One region of the uncultured Comamonas sp. genome, then DNA from elsewhere that is predicted to be linked to it. Evidence: riboswitches for the same ligand, from Rfam matches in the RefSeq annotation. Region 1 holds a riboswitch; the other holds the start of a gene.
What was found. Region 1 has a riboswitch for manganese ahead of mntP (manganese efflux pump MntP). Riboswitches for the same ligand answer to the same signal wherever they lie in the genome.

Region 2: linked by a shared signal. The riboswitch ahead of ACHWUQ_RS20865 (TMEM165/GDT1 family protein) and the one ahead of mntP (manganese efflux pump MntP) in region 1 are both predicted to bind manganese.

The regions. Positions count from the first base shown of each region.
Region 1 is NZ_CAXYJV010000046.1:23,197-26,399, reverse strand. Features, by position in the region: gene ACHWUQ_RS18825 (NCS1 family nucleobase:cation symporter-1) at 1-703, opposite strand, end outside; yybP-ykoY riboswitch at 1,124-1,289, shown strand; gene mntP (manganese efflux pump MntP) at 1,307-1,876, shown strand; gene ACHWUQ_RS18815 (DUF808 domain-containing protein) at 2,319-3,203, shown strand, end outside.
Region 2 is NZ_CAXYJV010000049.1:94,156-97,358, reverse strand. Features, by position in the region: gene ACHWUQ_RS20875 (RNA recognition motif domain-containing protein) at 1-312, opposite strand, end outside; gene ACHWUQ_RS20870 (RNA-binding protein) at 568-981, opposite strand; yybP-ykoY riboswitch at 1,213-1,326, shown strand; gene ACHWUQ_RS20865 (TMEM165/GDT1 family protein) at 1,423-1,995, shown strand; gene putA (trifunctional transcriptional regulator/proline dehydrogenase/L-glutamate gamma-semialdehyde dehydrogenase) at 2,101-3,203, opposite strand, start outside.

The DNA.
Region 1 (3,203 bases):
CCGTCCACTGGATCCTGCCGCCCGAGCTGTACAGCACCCAGCCGGCCAGCGCGATGAAGGTCACCAGAATCACCGGGCCGGCAAAGGCCTCGTACTTGCGGATGCTCTCCATGCCCCAGCAGGCAATCATCGTCTGCACCACCCACAGCAGGCTGAAGCTGATCCAGCCCAGCACCGGCAGGCCCAGCACCTGGTGCGCCAGCAGCGCCTGCAGGCTGGGAAAGAGGGTGATCAGCAGCACATCGAGCACCTTGGAGGCCAGGTAGGTCTGGATGCCGAACCAGGCAATCGCGACGCCGCCCCGGATCAGCGCCGGGATCTGCGCGCCCCGCGTGCCAAAGCTGATGCGGCTCATCACTGGAAAGGGCACGCCCGTCTTGGGGCCCATGAAGCCCGACAAGGTCAGCAGCACAAACAGCAGTGCGGCGCCCATCATCAGCGCCGTCAGAATCTGCCAGCCGCCCAGGCCCAGCGCAAACAGGCCGATGGCAAAGGCATAGTTGCCCAGGCTGTGCACATCATTGGCCCACAGCGTGAACAGGCTGTAAGCGCCCCAGGACCGGCTGTCTTTCCGGGTGGGTGCCAGGTCCTTGTTGTAGAGCGAGGGGCATACACCAGCGGGCAAATCGGTGGTGGCCGCGGGCCGCTGCTGGGCGGGGTTGAAGGCAAAGCCTGCGTTCTGGTCTGCTGCAAGATCGGTCATTGACATCCTTGGATCGGGCGCATCCAGGTGCGCCTTAGTAACGGCCTGGCGGCCTGATTTGTCTCGTCATGTGCGCGGTTCCATGCATGGCATGTGCAGCAGAGAAGCGGGCCTCAATGGCTATGCTTTGTGTGCACATATGCATACATTAAGTGTATACAAAGCGTCCAAAAATGAACTAGGGCCAACCCTGAAAGGGCGCCGTTGCTGTTGCCTGGGAGACGCGTTTACCGGCGCTGCCAGAGGGCGCATCGCAGCAGCGCGGGTACATGAGGTTGCTCTTGTTTCGGCCTGTAGCTATCGGCCGTTTCGCTGCACCAACGCTGGGGCACCAGGCAGAAATGCGATCCATTTCTAAAGAGCCTGGCGCCTCCGGGGCCATGCGCCGCAACGCGCTGCGCAAGGTTTAGACTGCGGGCTCCCTTGGGGAGTAGCCTGCTTCCGCGCTGGAAGCGTCTGCGTCAACATACTCGGCATGACCCATGCTGTGGCGCAGACATCCGTTCTTCGGTTGGCGAGACCATCGGCATGCCAGCACGACCTCGGTCGGGCAGTGGTGGCATGCCGTTGTGCTCATGCCCGACTGTCCCAGAAGAACCTCCGATGAACGCTGCTTCCATTTCCCTGTTGGCGCTTGCCATGTCTACCGATGCCTTTGCCGCCGCGATTGGCAAAGGCTCTGCCCTTGTCAAACCCCGTTGGTCCGAGGCGCTGCGCACCGGCCTGATCTTTGGTGTCATTGAGGCCATCACCCCGCTGGTGGGCTGGGCGCTGGGCTATGCCGCTGCCGATTATGTGAAGGCCTGGGACCACTGGATTGCCTTTGTGCTGCTGCTGGTGCTGGGTGGCCGCATGGTGCTGGGCGCTTTCAAAAGTGCCGATGAACCCGGGATGGGCCGCCCGGCGCGCCATGGCTTCTGGCTGCTGGTCGCGACCGGCTTTGCCACCAGCATTGATGCGATGGCGGTGGGCGTGGGCCTGGCTTTCCTGGATGTGAACATCACCGTGGTCGCGCTGAGCATCGGCTTTGCGACCTTTGCAATGGTGACCTTGGGGGTGATGGTGGGCCGTGTGCTGGGCCATATCACCGGCCGCTGGGCAGAGGCGGTGGGTGGCGTGGTGCTGATCGCGATTGGCTCGCTGATTCTGTACGAGCACCTGGTGGCGGTATAAAAGCAGGCCCTCTGCGGTTGCCACGGCAGAGGGCTTTGGTGTGTGGCCCTGTAGGAGGACGGCGCCAGACAAAACAAAGCCCCGCAGAGCGGGGCTAAAGTGAGAGAGATCAGTGAGCCTGCAATCGCTGCGGGTGCCGGGTTTTCAGTTCTGGCTCAACCGCTGGCAAGCTGCGCTGATATCAGAAGCGGGCAGGAGCACGCTTACGGTCACGTTCGTCTTCAGGCCAAATAGCAAACACTTCAGTCATTTCAGTCCTTTCACCTTTCTGGTGTAGATGGGTGTACAACGGGCCGCGCGCTGAAGTGGTTGACAAGGCCTGCATAAAGTTTTGTGAACAACCTCCAACAAAACGTAGAGATCACCGTTTTACGGGGCTTGAGACGGCATTGCATTGTGAAATCGCTATGATTTGCCACCTAATTTGGACAGGGAGTGCGTAATGGCTGGTGCTGGTTTATTGATGTTGCTCGATGATATTGCGACCTTGCTTGACGATGTGGCGCTGATGACCAAGACGGCTGCGGGCAAGAGCACGGCCATCCTGGACGATGTGGCCACGCAGACCAAGGTGGCGGTGCAAAAGACGGCGGGGGTGCTGGGCGATGACCTGGCGCTGAATGCCGAGCAGGTGACCGGCGTCAAGGCCAACCGGGAGTTGCCGGTGGTCTGGGCGGTGGCCAAGGGCTCACTGAAGAACAAGGCCATTTTGGTGCCGGCAGCGTTGCTGATCAGTGCTTTTGCGCCCTGGCTGATCACGCCGCTGTTGATGATTGGCGGCGCTTTCCTGTGTTTTGAGGGGGTGGAGAAGGTGCTCAGCCTGTTCCACAAGCCCAAGCACACCCATGACGCCGTCAAGGAGTCTGAGCAGGCCGCACAAATGGGTGTAGCCCCTTCGTCGGTCAAAGCCGCCAACGAGAAGAACATGGACCCGGTGGCCTATGAAAAGGCCAAGGTCGCGGGTGCCGTCCGGACCGATTTCATTCTGTCGGCCGAGATCATGGCTATTGCGCTGGGCACCGTCGCCAGCAAGCCGATTGCCGAGCAGTTGGTGGTGCTGGTCGCTGTGGCGCTGGCGATCACCGTGTTTGTCTATGGCCTGGTGGCCGGCATTGTGCGTATGGACGATGTGGGCATGTGGCTGATGCGCAAGACCAGTGCCGCTGCAAAGGCGTTTGGCCGGGGCCTGATCGCTTTTACGCCCTGGCTGATGCGCGGCTTGTCGATTGTGGGTACGGCTGCGATGTTCATGGTGGGCGGCAGCTTGCTGGTGCACGGCATCGGCCCGATCGAGCACTGGCTGCAGAGCACCGTGACCCCGATGGGC
Region 2 (3,203 bases), on a different contig from region 1:
GCCACCGAAGCCACCACCGCGTGGGCCGCCAAAGCCACCACCGCCGCTGCGGGGAGGACGGGGCTCCATCGGACGCGCTTCGTTCACGACCAGATTGCGGCCGCCCAGAGGCTGACCGTTCAGACCGTTGACCGCTGCTTGGGCTTCGTCATCGCTGCCCATTTCTACAAAACCGAAACCCTTGGAGCGACCCGTGTCGCGTTCCATCATCACCTTGGCGCTGGTTACGCTGCCAAACTGACCAAAGGCCTGTTCCAGATCGTTGTCGCGAACCTGGTATGGCAAATTACCGACGTAAAGCTTGTTGCCCATTTGAGGGACTCCTGATAACTCTTAAATAATGCGATAGCGCCCTGTAGAACACCGGTCATTCATCGCAGTAGCCCGATGGAGGAATACTCCATCCTTTATTTTCTGGCATAAAAACCGACAATGGCATAGTTCCGCCCCTCAGTTGTGGCGCGGAAGCTGCAACCAGATGCAAAAAAGGCCTCAAAGAGGCCTTTTTTTCGGGAAAACCCGTCATCTAACCGTCAAAACCCGTAAGAGGTTTTGGAGGTGAGGTGTTTAGTAGCTGCCGCCACCGTAGCCACCACGGCCACCGCCGCCGAAGCCACCGCGATCGCCGCCGCCGAAGCCGCCACGGTCACCGCCGCCGAAGCCACCGCGGTCACCGCCGCCGAAGCCGCCACGGTTGCCACCACCGAAACCACCGCTGCGTGGAGGACGGGCTTCCATGGGACGGGCTTCGTTCACAACCAGGTTACGGCCGCCGTAGCCTTGGCCGTTCACGCCTTCGATAGCAGCTTGTGCTTCAGCGTCCGAACCCATTTCCACAAAGCCGAAGCCCTTGGAGCGGCCGGTGTCACGTTCCATCATGACCTTGGCGCTGGAGACGGTACCGAACTGGCTGAAAGTGCTTTCCAGATCGCTGTCACGGAAAGAGTAGGGCAGGTTGCCCACGTAAAGTTTGTTGCCCATTTGAGGACTCCGAAAAAAGTAAAAAAAGCGATGGAGCCTGATGCAATCAACAAACCTGTGACAACTTCCAAGACGGATCACCGCGCGCTGTAGTGTACCCGGGGGCACATTGAGCTTCACCATTATGGGTGAATCGCCTTACGCTGTGTTGACAGTTCCCGCAAGCGGGGCTTGGTATTTTCCCTGGCGGCAGTGGGTGTTGCGGCGCAGCATCGCTTTTGGGCGTATGATGCGCCGGTCTTTGGGGAGTAGCCTGCCGGGCGTGCAATGCGCCGCGGAGTGTGCGTCAACAAACTTGGGCCTTCGCGGCCTATGGCGTACACGGCACCTTGTGATGAGGATGCTGGGCGAGACCATTGACCACGTTGCGATCCAATGCCGGAGTCGCGATGCGGTCAATGCTGTCTTGCGATATCCGGCTGCAATAACGATCCCCACACCATGGAAGCCTTTCTCCTCTCGACCGCTGTCGTCGCCCTTGCCGAAATGGGCGACAAGACACAGCTGCTATCGCTCGTCCTCGCTGCCAAATACCGCAAACCCTGGCCCATTGTGCTGGGCATCTTTGTCTCGACCCTGGTCAACCATGCACTGGCCGGTGCCGTCGGTGCCTGGATCACCACGATGCTCGGCCCCGATGTGCTGCGCTGGATTCTGGGCGTGTCCTTCATCCTGATGGCCGGCTGGATGCTGATTCCCGACAAGATCCACGAGGACGAAGCCGGCAAGAGCAGCGGCCGCTGGGGCGTGTTCGGCACCACGGTGCTGCTGTTCTTCCTGGCCGAGATGGGCGACAAGACCCAGTTGGCCACCGTAGGGCTGGCCGCCAAGTACCCGGCTTCCTATTACTGGGTGGTCGCCGGCACCACGATCGGCATGATGCTGGCCAATGCGCCGGTGGTCTGGTTTGGCGACAAGATCACCAAGAAGCTGCCGATCCGCTGGATCCACCGTGTCTGTGCGGTGATCTTCCTGGTGCTGGGCGTGGCTGCGCTGTTCACGACGATGGACTGACAGCGCTGGCGGCGCCAGCAACACCGGCAACGCACAAACGCAAAGGGCTGGGGATCCTGCGATCTCCAGCCCTTTTTGGATGGGGCAGCGCCCCAAGCCTCAGCCTCAGTCCAAGGTCATCAGGCTCGCATTGCCGCCCGCTGCTGCGGTGTTGATGCTGATCGCATGCTCGGCCAGCAGGCGGAACAGCGGCACGCTGCCATCGGCGGCCTGGGCGGTGATCGGCACAATGGCGCCGGGGCGGCCCGCCAGGCTGCTGCCGCTGGGCAGCCAGCCGCTGGCGGCATCGGCGATCAGCGCATCGAAGGCTTCGGACTGCAGGAAGGCCTGCGCGCTGTGCGCAGACAGTTGCACCGAGGCACGCACCGATGCGGGCAGCTGTGCCAGCAGGTTGGCGTACTGGCTGTTGGCGGGCCACACGGCGGTGGAGCCAGCCGCTAGCACGGCGGCGAGCTGGGCCAGCAGCAGGCTTGTGGTGCTGGCCACGCAGCCCACGCGCTCGCGGCCGCTCAGCACATACAGGTTGCGCTCACCGGTCGGGCCGGGCAGCTCGGCCGCAAAGCCGTTGCCGGTATGGGCGGCATAGCGCTGGCACAGCGCTGCCAGCTCGCCCTGGCCTTGCTGGCTGGCCCAGCTTTGCAGCGCCTCCAGCGCAGCGGCCGGGGCGGCATCGGCCTGCTCCAGGCCATGGGCATGGCCGCGCTGGCCCGTCGCGGGCGCGGGCGCCTCATTGCCCGCCATGCGGGGCAGGTGGGCCAGCGCATCGACCGTGGCCGTGGCCGGCATGCGGCTGAGCAGGCGCAGCATGTACAGCGGGCCGCCGGCCTTGGGTCCCGTGCCTGACAGGCCTTCGCCGCCAAAGGGCTGCACACCGACGACGGCGCCGACGATGTTGCGGTTCACATAGATATTGCCGGCATGCGCAGCAGTGACCACCTGGCTGATGGTCTCGTCAATGCGGGTGTGCAGGCCCAGGGTGAGGGCGTAGCCGGTGGCATTGATGTCGGCCAGCAGCTGGGGCAGGTGCTCGCGGCGGTAGCGCAGCACATGCAGCACCGGGCCGAAGACTTCGCGCTTGAGCTCGGACAGCTGGCGGATGGCGATCACCGTCGGCGGCACAAAGGTGCCCTGCGCGCTGGCGCCGCCGTTTTGCCAGACCTGGTGGCCGGCGGCCTGCATGCGGGCAATGTGCTGGTCGATGACGCCCT